Regions from separate parts of the Thioclava sp. F34-6 genome, predicted to be linked through region 1. Evidence: riboswitches for the same ligand, from Rfam matches in the RefSeq annotation. Region 1 holds a riboswitch; the other holds the start of a gene.

Region 1 (7,770 bases):
AGCTGATCGGTGCAGAGGTTCATGGAGACGACCCGCCGCGGCACATCTCCCGCAGGCTCTTCCGCCCATGCGGATGAGGTCGCCGCCAAGGCGGCGAAAAGGGCGGCGCAAACCGCCCCTTTCAGATCAGAACCGCGCACGCAGCCCCACATAGGCGGCGCGACCCGAGGTGCCGTAGCCGGGGAATTGCTGGTATTGCTCGTCGAAGAGGTTGTCCACGCGGAGATAGACCTCCTTGCCCGCGCCGAGGTCGTAGCTCAACTTGGCATTGGCGAGAGTATAATCCCCCATCGGAGTGCCATTGATCGGCGCGCGGTCGGCCACGAGCTTCGCCCCGAAGCTGCCGCTGAGCCGATCGGTCAGCTTCGCATCGAGCGACGCGGACAGGTTGTGGCGACCGTAGGTCTGGCTCCAGCTTGACCCATAGCCGAGGTTGTTCGGGTTTTGCGTATCAATATAAGTGTAGGAGAGCGTGTAATCGAGCCGCGACGAGAGCGCGCCCTTAGCCTCCAGCTCGAGCCCTTGACGTACGGTCTTGCCTGAAGTCTGCACGTAGTTCGAACCATTGTAGATAATTAGGTCGCGTGTTTCGACGCGGAAAAGGGTAGCGCGCAGGGAGGTGTCGTCCCAGTCCTTCTGCAGCCCCAGATCGTAGCTGATCGATTTCTCCGGATGGAGCGTTGACGTCCCGAAGGGCCCGTAGAGCTCGTAACCCGAGGGAGCACGATAGCCGGTGCCCACCGAGCTGCGCAGCAAGAGGTCGTTCGCAAGTTTCCAGGTCAGTCCGAGCCGTCCCGTGGTGAAGCCACCAAAGGCTGAATTGTCGTCATGGCGCAAAGAGGCAACGAGATCGGCACCGGGCGCGAGCGTCACGTCATATTCTCCGAAAATCCCCGTGGTCTTACGGGACGCACCTGCACTGACGGGGCCGTAAGAGCTGTAGCCCCCCTGCCGGAAGCTCTCATACCGGTAATCCAGACCTAGGCTGAGGTGCCCGATCTCGAGGTCTCGCGCCGCCGTCCAAGATGCGGTTCGGCGGGAGCCCGAATAAGTGTAGTCAGAATATTTATCACTGCTTCCACTCACGCCATAGGTGACCGGGTCATAATCGGCTCCGATCCAGTGGCTGTAGCTCCGCCGGTCTATCTCGAAATAGCTCGCATCGAGTTCGTGGCTCCAGCCGGCAGCGTCGAATTGCGCAAACAGTCGCAAGGCGCGTTGCTTCGAATCGCCAAAATCGTCGGGACTGACACCGTCGGCAAGTGGAACTGAGGGTTGCGCCGGGCTCTCATAAACATATTGCGGGTCAAGCTCGCCGTAGGAATTCTGCGCGAACCCCGCGAAACCGATCAATACGCCGTTCTCGAGCCTAGTCTGACCGCGCGCCGAAAGACGCTCCGCATGGTAGCCATCCGCCTCGCTGTTCCCATCGGCTTTGTCGGCCACCGAGTAACCACTGGTGCGAATCTTCGAGAGCTGCATCGACAACTCGTCCTCGCCTTGCTTCCACCCGAGATTGTATGCGGCGTTCACAGTGGCGCGCGATCCTACCTCAAGCGTGTAGCCTTGGCTGAAACCTTCCCGCGTCGGCCGCGGGGTATCGAGGTTGATGACGCCCCCGACAGCCTGCCCACCGTAGACCGCCGATTGCGAGCCTCGCATGATCTCGACCCGATCGTAATTCACCGCATTGAGCCGGCCGAAGTCGAAGGCGGTCTGCGGTCCCGACGGGTCCGAGACATCAATGCCGTCCACCTGTACCTTGACGTAGTTCTGCGACACGCCTCGGATCGAGAGACCGGTCTGGGCCCCGATCGGACCGCGCGAGAGTATGCTGACACCTGGCGTCATCGCGAAGATGTTCGCAAGCCGGGTCTCGCCGGAGCGCTCTAAATCTCGACGGGACAGCACGGTGACCGCCTGTGCGGTCTTATCAGCCGCGCGTGGCTCGAGCGCGCCGTGATAGATCACGATCTCATCGAGTTGGTAAGGTTGCGCATCTTGCGCGAGCGCGGGGCCTGCCAGCGCTGTGGTGAGCATCAGGCCCACGGTCAAACGGGTGCGGATCATATCCAATTCCCTCGTGCCGCGACTCTGCGGTCGCGTGAACTTCGTATTGCAAGTCTTTGGAAATTTGGAATTTCCGCCGACGGTGAAAAATGTCACCACTGACGGAAGACCGCCTCCGCTGCGCGCCCCGCACAGGCAGAAAGGATGAGCGCCTCGGCAGGTCTCCTGGCTCGCGGGTCCTGGTTCCGGCTGGCCTTCCCGGGTCTCCCCAGTGGCTCAGTCAGCCGTCACTCGCCGCTCACAGTTGCGGGGGCAGCCCCGGAATGAATGCACGCATCGCACCGGGTTCCCTTTTCATCCGCTTTCGCGGAACCGAAGTGCCCCTGCTGTGCCGCGCGCGCCGCACTGAGTCAAGAATATTTCAGCTTTCCACGGCGCGCCGGCAGCGTCGGTTGAACCGGATCGAGGATAGCAGCGCGAGACCGATCAGCCCGGCCCCGATCAGGCCGGTGATCACCTCGGGCACTTCCACCAGCGTCTGCGCGAACATGACGACGGAGAGGATCAGGATCGACCAGAAGGCGCCGTTCTCGAGATAGCGGAATTCGCTGAGCGTGTTGCGCTCCACCAGCATCAGGGTCATCGAGCGCACATACATCGCACCGATCCCCAGACCGATCGCGATCAGGAACAGGTTCTGGGTCAGCGCGAAGGCCCCGATCACCCCGTCGAAACTGAAGGACGCATCGAGCACTTCGAGATAGAGAAACGCGCCGAGGCCCGCCTTGGCCGTCTCGGCGGCGATATTCGTCCGGTCGAGCACGTGGCTGAGCACCTCGACGCCGAGAAAGGTCGCAAGGCCGCAGATGGAGGCGAAGAGGAACTCGTCCTCGCGCCCCTCCGGCAGAATCCAGGTGAAAAGCAGAACGACGACCAGCACGAAGCCGATCTCCAGACCTCGGATCGACGCGAGCGCCCGCAACCGGCGCTCCAGCGCGCGGATCCAGTCGACCTCCTTGCCCTCGTCGATGAAATAGGTGAGCGCGACCATCATCAGGAAGGCGCCACCGAAGCCCGCGATCGACAGATGCGCGTCCTCGATGATCTCGGCATATTCGGCCGGGTGTTTCGCAGCCAGAAGAACCGCGTCCCACGGTCCGATGCCGGCGGCGATCACGACGATCAGAAGCGGGAAGAGGATACGCATCCCGAACACCGCGATCAGGATACCCCATGTCAGGAAACGACGCTGCCATTTCGGCGTCATCTGGTGCAGCTTGTTGGCGTTGACGATGGCGTTGTCGAAGCTCAGCGAGATTTCCAGCACGGCCAGCACGGCAGTGATCATCAGGAAAGAGACCGCGCCGCCAAGCCCTCCGGTCTGGGCGAACCCCAGCGCGAAGGACCCGACCAGCCCTGCCACCGTGACGGCGATGGCCCAGGAAAAATAACGATACATGATGGTCATGCTGGCTCCGGCTGCATGAGGCCTCACTTAGGCTTCGCCCCCTGTCTTCGCAAGGGAGCGCACTGTCAGAGTTGGTCTGTGTGACCCTACGGCGTGGGGCGGGTCGGCGGGAAAACGCGGCGCAAGATACCCTGCGCACGGCGGGTCGCGCCCGCTAGAGCCCGACCTCGTCGAGCCAGCCCTTGATCCGCGCCTCGTTCACCCCGAGATCGGATTTCCCGTAGACGAGGTGCCCGCGGATCTGCAGCGTATCGCCTTCGATCCAGAGCGTGGTGACATCGGGAAAGCCCCAGACGGCCGAGCGCGTCACATAGGCCGCGTAGCCCTCGTCGGCGCTGCCCGCGACGCGCTTGGTGCGCGCGGTGCCCCGGATGATCTTGTCGAGCGCGGCCATCTGCGCCGGCGGATCGGAGACGTCGCGCACGGCCTGAAACCCGCCTGTCTCCGGGTGGTCACCGGGCGCTTTCGCCAGCCCGTCGACATCGAAGCGCGCCGGATCAATCGGGGCGAGGCGCACCCATCCGTCGGCCGCCACCACGACGGCGAGCCCGAGCGCGAGGATCGTCACGGCCCGTTTCATGCCGCCCTCTCCCGCATCGCCCAGCCCGCAAGGGCGATCAGCTCGGTCGCGACATGGGCCCCGGCGATCGCCGTCACCCCGGTCGGATCGTAGGGCGGAGAGACCTCGACCACGTCGCCGCCGATCAGGTTGATGCCCTTCAGCCCGCGCAACAGCTCTGCCGCCTGCCAGCTCGCCAGACCGCCCCAGACAGGCGTACCGGTGCCGGGCGCGAAGGCCGGGTCCAGACCGTCGATGTCGAAGGTGAGGTAGCAGGGTCTATCACCCACCACCGCGCGGATGCGTTCGAGCGTGGGACCGATCCCTTCGCGATGCACGCTCGGCGCATCCACGATGTTCACGCCCAGCGTATCGGGATTGTCGGTGCGGATGCCGACCGAGACCACATTCTCCGCCCGCACGACGCCCGACTTGATCGCCTTGTAGAGGAAAGTGCCATGGTCGATCCGGTCCATGTCGTCATCAGCCCATGTGTCGGAATGGGCGTCGATCTGGATCAGCGCGATCTCGCCATGCGCGGCGACTGCCGCGCGCAGGATCGGCAGCGTGATGAAGTGATCGCCGCCGAGCGTGATCGGCACCACGCCCGCCCCGAAGATCGCGCCGAGATGCGCCTCGATCCGGCCCGGCACCTCGGGCACATTGGCATAGTCGAAGGGCATGTCACCGTAATCGACGATCGCCAGCTCGGAGAGCGGGTCATAGCCCCAGCCATAGGGCGCATCGAAAGCCTGCAGCGTCGAGGCTTCGCGGATCGCGCGCGGCCCGAACCGCGTGCCGGGGCGGTTGGTCACCGCCTGATCGAAGGGGATGCCGGTAACGGCGATCTGCGCGCCTGCGAGGTCTTTCGTGTAGCGCCGCCGCAGGAAGCTGGTCGCGCCACCGAAGGTATTCTCGAAGCTCAGACCGCGCGCATCTGCGCGCGTAAAGGCCTGATCCACTTGGGTTTTCGCATCTTCCAGAGCCATGGTCGCCCTCCCTTTCGCCCGCGAAATCTGCGCCAGCCCTCGCAGGAGGTCAAGTTGCCCCGCGAGGCGACGAGGGACGCGTCCGAACCCGCGCACTCCGACAAGGGCCCGCCCGGGGCGATCCGGGCCGGGCAGCGCCCGCAACCGCACGAACCGGGCGCAGAAGACCGAAGCTCTCATTCGCTCACGCAACCGTGTGCCGCGACTTCACCGAATGGACGCGCCCGCCGCGCCGGCCCAGCAGCCCCGCCTTACCCAACCGATATTGGCCCGCGTGACAACGGCGCGGCAAAATCTCGCCTCGGCGCGAAAATTTCCAATGAATGTGACATAGGTCAAACTTGCGAGGCAAACTTATCTATATCACCGCCGCGTGAGCTGGAGGAGTTACGATGCGTTTGACCACTCGAACCAATCTCGCGATGCGTGTGCTGATGTTCTGTGCGGTCAATCCGGACCGCACCGTGCGCAAACACGAGATCGCGGAAGCCTGCAATGCGTCCGAGAACCATCTGGCGCAGGTGATCAACACCCTTGCGCATGAGGATTTCATCACCACCCTGCGCGGTCGCGCCGGTGGCATGAAACTTGCGCGCCCACCCGAACAGATCGGCGTCGGCAACGTGCTGCGCGCCTTCGAGGCCCGCCTGCCTTTCGCGGAATGTTTCGACACCGAGACCAACACCTGCCCGCTGCGCGACGCCTGCCTGTTCCGCGATGCGCTGAGCGAGGCGCTCGAGGCGTTTTACGGAACGCTCGACCGCAAGACCATCGCCGATCTGGTCGAGAACAACACCGCTCTGGAGGCGATGCTCAGCCTGCCCGGCCTGCAACCCATCCCGATCTGCACGGCGGCGCGAGCTGCGCGGTAGCCCTTTGAAACAAGGCTCCGCGCAAGCGGCCACGATAGGTCCGAATTCTTGACGCACTCGCGCCAAAATCCGCGCTTTCGTGTCGGCGACGTCACAGTTTCATGACGGTCGCTCACGCCAATGCGACCAAAAATCAGTTTCGCTTGACCGACCCTTTTCTCGGCGAGAGCCTGTGGCTACTTGTCGCAGCAACGGGAAGACCCCGCTAAAACGCGACTCATCACAAGGCTTAGGTCATGCAACAGCAATCGGGCAATCAATCAGGCCAGCAACAGCAAGGCGGCACGAACCGTCCTGGCCAGCAACAAGGCCAAACGGGCAATACGACCCAACAGAACGGCACCGTATTCGACGATTGGGCGTCCATCTGACGCCCTCTCTCGCGCCGCGATGATAGCGGCCCAGGCTGGCCCCGCAACCGGCATCTTCATCCATCGCCGGTTTTTGCGCCGCCCGCCATTCGATCTCTCCTTCGCGCTGCTCTTGCGTGGCGCGAAGTCCAGCTTCAGACTGCGACGATCCGCCAAACCGTCGCGCTGCCCTTGCCGCGCGGCCCGAAGGACCGTCCGGCACGATGAGCACCTCTCTCACCTCCATCAAGGGGATCGGCCCCGCCACCGCCGAAGGCTTCATGCGCGCCGGGATCACCTCGGCGGAAGACCTGCGCGAGATCGGAGCGGACGCCGCCTATGCCGCCTGGATCGAAGCCGGGAACCCCGCCCATTTCATCGGTTATTACGCACTGCACATGGCGCTGCAGGGTCGGCCGTGGAACGACTGCCGCGGCGCCGAGAAGGCCGCATTCCGGAAGAAATTCGACGCGCTCAAGGCGCGGATCGCGGCGGAGGACAGCTCCGCGCCTTCCGCAAAAGAAAAGGGCCGCGCCCGGCTGGACGCGGCCCTCTCGGAAATTGGTCTGATCGCGAAACGCTAGATCAGCCGACGATCTCGAGACCCGAGAAGAAGAACGAGATTTCTTCCGCAGCGGTTTCCGGAGCGTCGGAGCCGTGCACCGAGTTCTCACCCACGGAGAGCGCGTATTCCTTGCGGATGGTGCCCTCGTCGGCTTCCGCCGGGTTGGTCGCGCCCATCACTTCGCGGTTCTTGGCGATCGCGCCTTCCCCTTCGAGGACCTGAACGACGACCGGCTCGGACGCCATGAATTCGCACAGTTCGCCGTAGAAGGGGCGCTCTTTGTGCACTTCATAGAACTTGCCGGCCTGTTCCATGGTCAGCTGGATGCGCTTTTGCGCGACGATGCGCAGACCCGCTTCCTCGAACTTGGCATTGATCTTGCCAGTGAGGTTGCGCTTGGTCGCGTCGGGTTTGATGATGCTCAGCGTGCGTTCGATGGCCATGTGTGACCCTTTCCTTGTGTTCGCGGCCGGAAAGCCGGTCCGAAATATCCCGCGCCTGCTATCATGCAGGGGCTGGCTTGAAAAGCCCTCATGGGCGGGCCCGGGGCGAGTCTAGCGCGGTTTCGTGACCGTTTGGTCAAGGCAGACCGGCGGGCCGCCGGGCGTCACGCGCCGAAGGGCGCCTCCGGCGGGGATATTTTTTGCCAAGCCGAAGGGGCGCGGCGCGCAGCAGCGATTGACTGTCGCGCGCCCCTGCGCCAAGTCAGGCCCCATGTTGCGCATCTCCGATATCTCTTTTTCGATCGAAGGCCGTCCGCTCTTTGCGAACGCCTCCGCTACGATCCCCGAAGGCCACAAGGTCGGCCTCGTAGGCCCAAACGGCGCGGGCAAGACCACGCTGTTTAGGCTGATCCGGGGAGAGCTGACGCTGGATGGCGGCGAGATCGCCCTGCCCTCGCGCGCCCGCGTCGGCGGCGTCGCGCAGGAGGTGCCGTCTTCTTCGACCTCGCTTCTC
Region 2 (7,770 bases), on a different contig from region 1:
CCGATGCGCGCAAGAAGAAATACGATTTCTCGCAGCCCTATATCGCGTCGAAAGCGGCGCTGATCGTGCGCAAGGACGAGACCGACATCACCGGCTTCGACGATCTGAAAGGCAAGACCGCCGCCCAGACGCTCTCGAGCAATTTCGGCAAGATCGCCTCGGATCACGGTGCCGAACTGATCGGCACGAACGGGTTCGATCAGTCGATCGCGCTTGTCATCCAGAACCGCGCCGATGCGACGGTGAATGACAGCCTGTCCTTCCTCGACTTCAAGAAGAACAAGCCGGACGCCCCCGTGAAGCTGGCCGCGACCATGCCCGATGCGAACTATTCCGGCGTGATCATCGCGAAGGACCAGCCCGACCTGCTGGCTGCGATCAACAAGGCGCTCGACGAGATGAAGGCCGACGGGACCTACCAGAAAATCTCCGAAGAGTATTTCGGGGAAGACGTCTCGAAGTAAGCCGAATGTCGAGTCGCGCGCGCCTTCGGGGTTCGGCCCGGAGGCGCGTGAGGCTTGCAGAAAGGATCCGCTATGGCTGACTGGTTGCCCCTGATGTGGTCATCGCTCGTGCCGCTTTTGCAGGCGACGGTGACCTTCACGATCCCGCTGACGCTCATCACCTTCACGCTGGGCCTTGCGCTCGGGCTGCTCTGCGCGGTGATCCGGCTGTTCGGGCCGCGTCCGCTGGTGTGGATCGTGCGGTTCTATGTCTGGGTGATCCGGGGCACGCCGCTTCTGGTGCAGCTTTTCCTGATCTTCTACGGGCTGCCGAGCCTCGGGATCACGCTCGACGCCTTCGTGGCGGGGCTGATCGGCTTCACGCTGAATGTCGGCGCCTACACGTCGGAAATCCTGCGCGCGGCGCTGTCCTCGGTGTCCAAGGGGCAGTGGGAAGCGTCCTATTCCATCGGCATGAACTGGCGGCAGACGATGACCCGCACCATTGTGCCGCAGGCCTCGCGCGTCGCGGTGCCGCCCTTGTCGAACAGCTTCATCTCGCTGGTGAAGGATACGTCGCTCGCCGCAGCGATCACCGTGCCGGAACTGTTTCAGGCGGCGCAGCGGATCGTCGCGACCACCTATGAACCGCTCGTCCTCTATGTCGAGGCGGCGCTGATCTATCTCGCGCTCTGCTCGGTCCTGTCGGCGCTGCAGGGGCGGCTCGAGCGGAGCCTCGGCCAATATGGCGGCTTTCTGGAGGAACGCACATGATCGAGCTGTCGAATATCACCAAGCGGTTCGGCGAGAACGAGGTTCTGTCGGGGATCTCGCTGTCTTTGCCTGAGGGCTCCGTGACCGCGTTGATCGGCCCCTCGGGCGGCGGCAAGAGCACGCTTTTACGAACGATCAACCTGCTGGAGGTGCCGACGAGCGGCACGCTTGCCATCGGCGACGCTTCGGTGACGCTGACCGAGGGCGGGCGGCTCTCGCGCGGCCAGATCCAGTCGATCCGGCAACAGACCGGGATGGTGTTCCAGAACTTCCAGCTCTTCCCGCATCGCACCGCGATCGAGAACGTGATGGAGAGCCTCGTGACCGTGCAGAACTGGCCTGCCGCGAAAGCCCGCGAGCGCGCGATGTCGCTCTTGGAGAAGGTCGGAATGGCGCATAAGGCCGATGCCTGGCCCGCGACGCTTTCGGGCGGGCAGCAGCAGCGCATCGCGATTGCCCGCGCGCTCGCCCCGTCGCCGAAAGTGCTGCTCTGCGACGAGCCGACCTCGGCGCTCGATCCGGAACTGGCGGCGGAAGTCGTTGACGTTCTGGCACAGCTGGCCCGCGAGGGCACGACGATGGTGATGGCCACCCACGATTTGCGGCTGGCCTCGCAGATCGCCGAGCGGGTGGTCGTGCTGGAAAGCGGCGGGGTGGTCGAGACCGGCCCGGCGCGGCAGGTCTTCGATGCGCCCGAGCGCGAGCGCACCAAGCGGTTCATCGCCACGCTGAAATCGACCGGCGAGACCGCAGCCCCGGATACTGCCCCGCGCCCCGTCTGAGGCGCGGGCGGCGGCGGGTTCAGAACGCCCAGTCCTCGTCCTCGGTCGCGACCGCCTTGCCGATCACGTAGCTCGATCCCGAGCCCGAGAAGAAGTCGTGGTTTTCGTCCGATCCGGGCGAGAGCGCGGCGAGGATCGCGGGGTTCACGCGCGTAGCCTCTTCGGGGAAGAGCGCCTCGTAGCCGAGGTTCTGCAGCGCCTTGTTGGCGTTGTAATGCAGGAAGTGCTTCACATCCTCCGTCAGGCCCAGACCGTCATAGAGCTGCTCGGTATAGCGGCCCTCGATGTCATAGAGGTCGAACATCAGCGAGAAGGCGAAATCCTTGATCTCGGCGCGCTCGGCTTCGGTCACATGCTCCAGCGCGCGCTGGAACTTGTAGCCGATGTAATAGCCGTGGATCGCCTCGTCGCGGATGATCAGGCGGATCAGGTCGGCGGTGTTGGTCAGGCGCGCGCGGCTCGACCAGTGCATCGGCAGGTAGAAGCCCGAATAGAACAGGAAGCTCTCGAGAAAGACGCTCGCCACCTTGCGCTTCAGCGGGCTCGCCGTCGCGTCGTATTCGTCGAGGATCAGCCGCGACTTGGCCTGCAGATGCGGGTTCTCCTGCGACCAGCGGAAAGCCTCGTCGACCTCGGCGGTGTTGCACAGCGTCGAGAAAACAGACGAATAGCTGCGCGCATGCACGGCCTCCATGAAGGCGATGTTGGACAGCACCGCTTCCTCATGGGGCGTCGCCGCATCCGCCATCAGCGCAGGCGCGCCCACGGTGTTCTGGATCGTGTCCAGCAGCGTCAGCCCGGTGAAGACCCGGATCGTGAGCGTCTGTTCATCCTCGGTCAGTTGCGACCAGCTTTGAATGTCGTTCGACAGCGGCACCTTCTCGGGCAGCCAGAAATTCGACGTGAGCCGGTTCCAGACTTCGAGATCCTTGTCGTCCTGAAGGCGGTTCCAGTTGACGGCACGGGGGACGGGGCGGGATGTGTGCAGATCTTTCATGGCGGGCCTCACAGAGAACACGAAACGCAGCCCTGCACCTCGGTTCCCTCGAGGGCCGCTTGGCGCAGGCGGATGTAATAGATGGTCTTGATGCCACGCCGCCATGCGTAGATCTGGGCGCGGTTGATGTCGCGGGTCGTGGCCTCGGCCGGGAAGAACAGCGTCAGCGAGAGACCTTGATCGACATGCTCGGTCGCTGCCGCATAGGTGTCGATGATCGCCTCGGGGCCGATCTGATAGGCGTCGCGGTAGAACTCGAGATTGTCGTTCGTCATGTAGGGCGCGGGGTAATAGACCCGGCCGATCTTGCCTTCCTTGCGGATCTCGATCTTCGCGGTGATCGGGTGGATCGAGGCGGTCGCATTGTTGATATAGCTGATCGAGCCGGTGGGCGGCACGGCTTGCAGGTTGCGATTCCACAGGCCGGACTCCATGACCCGGTCGCGCAGCTCGGCCCAGTCGGCGCGGGTGGGCAGGGTGATCCCGAAGCGGTCGAACAGGGCCGTTACGGTGTCGCTCTCAGGCAGCCAGTCGCGGGTGACGTATTTCTCGAAGAAGCTGCCATCGGCGTAAGCCGAGGCCTCGAACCCCTTGAAACTCCGGCCATGCTCGGCGGCCAGCCGGTTCGACTCCGCCAGCGCGTGATGGGCTACGGCGGCGAAATAAACGGAGGTGAATTCGATCCCCTCGGGGCTGCCATAATGGATGCGCTCGCGGGCGAGGAAACCGTGTAGGTTCATCTGACCCAGACCGATCGCGTGACTTTCCTCGTTGCCCTTGCGGATCGAGGGGACGGCGTTGATCGCACTCATCTCCGACACCGCCGAGAGCGCCCGGATCGCGGCCCCGACGCTCGCACCCAGATCGCCGCCATCCATCACCTTGGCGATGTTGAGCGAACCCAGATTGCACGAGATATCCGTGCCCATCTGCGCGTAGCCCAGATCCTCGTCGAACTCGGAAGGCTCGGCCACCTGCAGAATCTCCGAACACAGGTTCGACATGGTGATCCGTCCCGCGATCGGGTTGGCGCGGTTCACCGTGTCCTCGAACATGATGTAGGGATAGCCGCTTTCGAACTGGATCTCGGCCAGCGTCTGGAAGAAGGCGCGGGCGTTGATCTTGCGTTTGCGGATGCGCGCGTCGTCGACCATTTCGTGGTATTTCTCGGTCACGGAAATCTCCGAGAAGGCGCATCCATAGACCCGCTCCACGTCATGGGGCGAGAAGAGATACATCTCCTCGTTCTTCTTCGCGAGTTCGAAGGTGATGTCGGGGATCACCACGCCGAGGCTCAGCGTCTTGATCCGGATTTTCTCGTCCGCATTCTCGCGCTTGGTGTCGAGGAAGCGCAGGATGTCGGGGTGATGGGCGTGCAGATAAACCGCGCCCGCGCCCTGACGCGCGCCCAGCTGGTTGGCATAGCTGAAGCTGTCTTCGAGCAGCTTCATCACCGGGATCACGCCCGAGGACTGGTTCTCGATCCCTTTGATCGGCGCGCCATATTCGCGGATATTGGTCAGCATCAGGGCCACGCCGCCGCCGCGTTTCGACAGTTGCAGCGCCGAGTTGATGCCGCGCCCGATGCTTTCCATGTTGTCTTCCAGTCGCAGCAGGAAGCAGGAGACGAACTCGCCCCGCGCCTTCTTGCCCGCGTTGAGGAAGGTCGGCGTCGCGGGCTGGAAGCGTCCTGCCAGCATCTCCTCCATGAGGCGCATCGCCAGCGCCTCGTCGCCGCGCGCAAGCGTCAGTGCCACCATCACCACCCGGTCCTCGTAGCGCTCGAGATAGCGCTGCCCGTCGCGGGTCTTCAACGTGTAGGAAGTGTAGTATTTGAACGCGCCGAGGAAGGTCGGAAAACGGAATTTTGCCGCGAAAGCCGCCTCCCAGATCGCGCGCTGGAAGTTGCGCGAATACTGATCGAGCACGGCGGCGTCGTAATAGCCTTCCTCCACCAGATAGCCGAGCTTTTCGTCCAGCGAATGGAAGAAGACCGTGTTCTGGTTCACGTGACGCAGAAAATATTGCCGCGCCGCCATCCGGTCGGCGTCGAAGCGGATATTGCCCTCCGCGTCATAGAGGTTGAGCATTGCGTTGAGCGCGTGGTGATCAAGCCCCGCGAATTCCGAGGCCGTGGCCCCGCTCGGTTTCACGTCGCTGTCGAGCATTCCAGCCTCCAGAAATTGTCGAGACCCGCGCGCACGCGGTCGATGTCAGTATCGGTCCCCGCCAGTTCGAACCGGTAGAGCACGGGGATATTGCACTTGCGCGCCAGCAGATCGCCCGCGCAGGCGAAAAGCGCGCCGAAATTGCGATTGCCGCTGGCGATTACGCCGCGCAGACCCGCGCGGCGGGCGGGATCGTTGAGAAAGGCGATTACCGGTTTCGCGACCGCGCCGCGCCCCTTGCCGTCGGCGTAGCTTGGGCAGATCAGGACGTAGGGGCAGGGCGGGTACGGCATCGCCGCCTCCGCCGAGAGGGGCAGGCGCTGCGCGGGCAGGCCCAGCCGCTCCACGAAGCGCTGCGTGTTCCCCGAGGCCGAGGAGTAATAGATCAGCCTTGCCTGTCCCATGATCCGGGCCCGCGCTCAGCTGAGCTGTCCGATCATGTCGGGCCGGAAGCCCGCCCAGTGATCCTCGCCCGCGATCACCACGGGCGCCTGACGGTAGCCGAGGTCCTGCACCATCTCCATCGCGGCGGCATCCTCGGTGAGGTCGATCACGTTGTAGTCGATCCCCTTGGCATCCAGCGCACGGGTCGTGGCGGTGCATTGCACGCAGGCCGGTTTCGAATAGACGGTGATGGTCATGTGTCCTGTCCCTTTGTTGGCTGTCGGCAGCGCGGGACAAGGCTCGTGGGCAGGGTGCCGCAGCACATAGCCACGCGCCCGGGCCCTCCGCCGCGGTCGTCGTCTATGTGCTCTGGCAGGTCTCCTGGCTCGCGGCTCGAGCGCCTCTCGGTCCGTCTTCCCGGCGCATCGCACCAGTGACATTCGGACATCAGGCTCGCCGCTTACAGTTGCGGGGGCAGCGCCGGAATCTCACCGGCTTCCCTCTTCGCCTGCGGAGTGACTCGCAGGAACCAAAGCAACATCATATTGGGATGCATGGTGTAGTGGTGTCAATATATAGATTGCCCTGCCGCGCGAAACTCTCGCGTGACAGGAGCGTGTCTTGCCTCAGGCCCCGTCGCCGAGCGCCCGGATATGCGCCGGGAGGCGGTCGTTCTGGCCATACATGAAGTGGTTCTCCATGCGCTCCGAGAAGCGGCTGGCCTCGGTCTCGCGACCCACGGCCTCGGCCATTTCGCGGATATGCATCGGGCTCGCCCCGCAGCACACGCCGAGATAATTCACCCCGATCGCCTGCGCCTCACGCGCGAAGGCGCCGATCTCGTAGCGGTTGCAGGCCAACGGATCGAGCGCGGTCGGGAAGGTCCGGCCATGCGGCGAGGGGCAGGTGCAGCCGTTGTGATCGGAGAGGTTGAAGAAGGTGGGCTCCTCTTTCGTGGTCCGGTAGGGCACGGGCAGGGCGCCGACATGGCAGCTCACCGCCGCGCGCACCTTGCGCAGCCACGGCATCATCGTCTGCGGCCCGCGGAAGCAGTTCAGCCCGACGACATCGGCGCCCGCCTGTTCAAGTTTCTGGCAGGTCTCGACGATGCCGACCCCGTCCATCATCTCGTTGGCCGCCATCGGTGCCAGCGTCAGCACCACCGGCAGCCCCGACGCCTTCGCGGCCTCGAGCGCGCATAGCGCCTCGCCCGCGTAGTAAAAGGTCTCGCCGATGAGAATATCCGCGCCTTCCTCGACCGCCCAGCCGACCATCTCGTCGAACATCGCGCGCACCTCGGCCTGCCGCGCCGGATCGGCCGGGTCCCAGATATTCGTGTTCGAGATATTGCCCGCCATCAGGTTTCCGGTCTTGGCATTGGCGACCTCGCGGGCGATCTTCAGCGCCGCGCGGTTGAGCGGCTCCAGCAGGTCTTCCTTGCCGATCACGCGCATCTTCTCGCGGTGGCCGTTATAGGTGAAGGCCTCGACGATATCGCTTCCGGCGCGCTGGAAATCGACATGCAGATTGCGCAGCGCCTGCGGGTATTCGAGCGCCACCTCGGGCACGAATTCCCCGGCGGTCAGATAGCCGCGCCGTTCCAGTTCGAACAGAAAGCCCTCGGCGCAGATTACCGGGCGCGCGTCGAGCAGGCGGGTCAGTTTGTTGTCATTCATGGAGAGATCCTCTCAGTTCATCCATGACCATCGTTGGACAGAGCCGAGCCTCACAGGAGACGGAGTGCCGTTCCCTGCTGCAATGGTCCTCGGCCGGGCCGCTGAATGCGACCGCAAGACGAAGAACGGGTTAGAGGCCGCGCCGCGCGCGTGCGCCGCCGCGCCGCACCGGCGGGGGCATCTCGATCGGCAAGGCGAAAGGCTGCGGGGTCAGCGACTCCAGCAACAGCTCGCAGAACACCTCCGCCGCTGGTGAGATCAGGGAGTGCGGATAGGCCTGCATATGGGCGACGATCGCCGCCTTCGCATAGGGCATGTCGCCCGGCAGCGTGCCAAGCCATTCCATGTAGCCCAGCGTGCCCAGCTCACGCGCCCGCAGCGGCGAGATCGGTCCTATATCGAGTTGTAAGAGTGAAAGCGTTCGTTCCAAAAGCATCGCGCCCTCCGCGCAAAAGGGCGGGATTGGTCGCGGCACGGCGATATGCGAGGTCCGATCTGGTCCATCACTCGACTCTCCGTCCCAGGGCACCCCGCCCGGGTTTAAGG

The links. Region 1 has a riboswitch for cobalamin ahead of B6V72_RS00640 (TonB-dependent receptor). Riboswitches for the same ligand answer to the same signal wherever they lie in the genome.
Region 2: another riboswitch for cobalamin. It lies ahead of nrdH (glutaredoxin-like protein NrdH); the one in region 1 lies ahead of B6V72_RS00640 (TonB-dependent receptor).

What each region holds. Positions count from the first base shown of each region.
Region 1 is NZ_NBOA01000001.1:136,615-144,384, reverse strand. Features, by position in the region: gene B6V72_RS00645 (ABC transporter substrate-binding protein) at 1-23, opposite strand, end outside; gene B6V72_RS00640 (TonB-dependent receptor) at 127-2,070, opposite strand; cobalamin riboswitch at 2,208-2,402, opposite strand; gene B6V72_RS00635 (DUF475 domain-containing protein) at 2,432-3,478, opposite strand; gene B6V72_RS00630 (DUF1499 domain-containing protein) at 3,633-4,058, opposite strand; gene speB (agmatinase) at 4,055-5,026, opposite strand; gene B6V72_RS00620 (Rrf2 family transcriptional regulator) at 5,419-5,898, shown strand; gene B6V72_RS00615 (TfoX/Sxy family DNA transformation protein) at 6,473-6,832, shown strand; gene ndk (nucleoside-diphosphate kinase) at 6,834-7,256, opposite strand; gene B6V72_RS00605 (ABC-F family ATP-binding cassette domain-containing protein) at 7,528-7,770, shown strand, end outside.
Region 2 is NZ_NBOA01000005.1:53,603-61,372, reverse strand. Features, by position in the region: gene B6V72_RS11530 (amino acid ABC transporter substrate-binding protein) at 1-464, shown strand, start outside; gene B6V72_RS11525 (amino acid ABC transporter permease) at 537-1,217, shown strand; gene B6V72_RS11520 (amino acid ABC transporter ATP-binding protein) at 1,214-1,999, shown strand; gene nrdF (class 1b ribonucleoside-diphosphate reductase subunit beta) at 2,019-2,996, opposite strand; gene nrdE (class 1b ribonucleoside-diphosphate reductase subunit alpha) at 3,005-5,164, opposite strand; gene nrdI (class Ib ribonucleoside-diphosphate reductase assembly flavoprotein NrdI) at 5,146-5,568, opposite strand; gene nrdH (glutaredoxin-like protein NrdH) at 5,584-5,805, opposite strand; cobalamin riboswitch at 5,902-6,097, opposite strand; gene B6V72_RS11495 (homocysteine S-methyltransferase family protein) at 6,175-7,224, opposite strand; gene B6V72_RS11490 (hypothetical protein) at 7,355-7,660, opposite strand.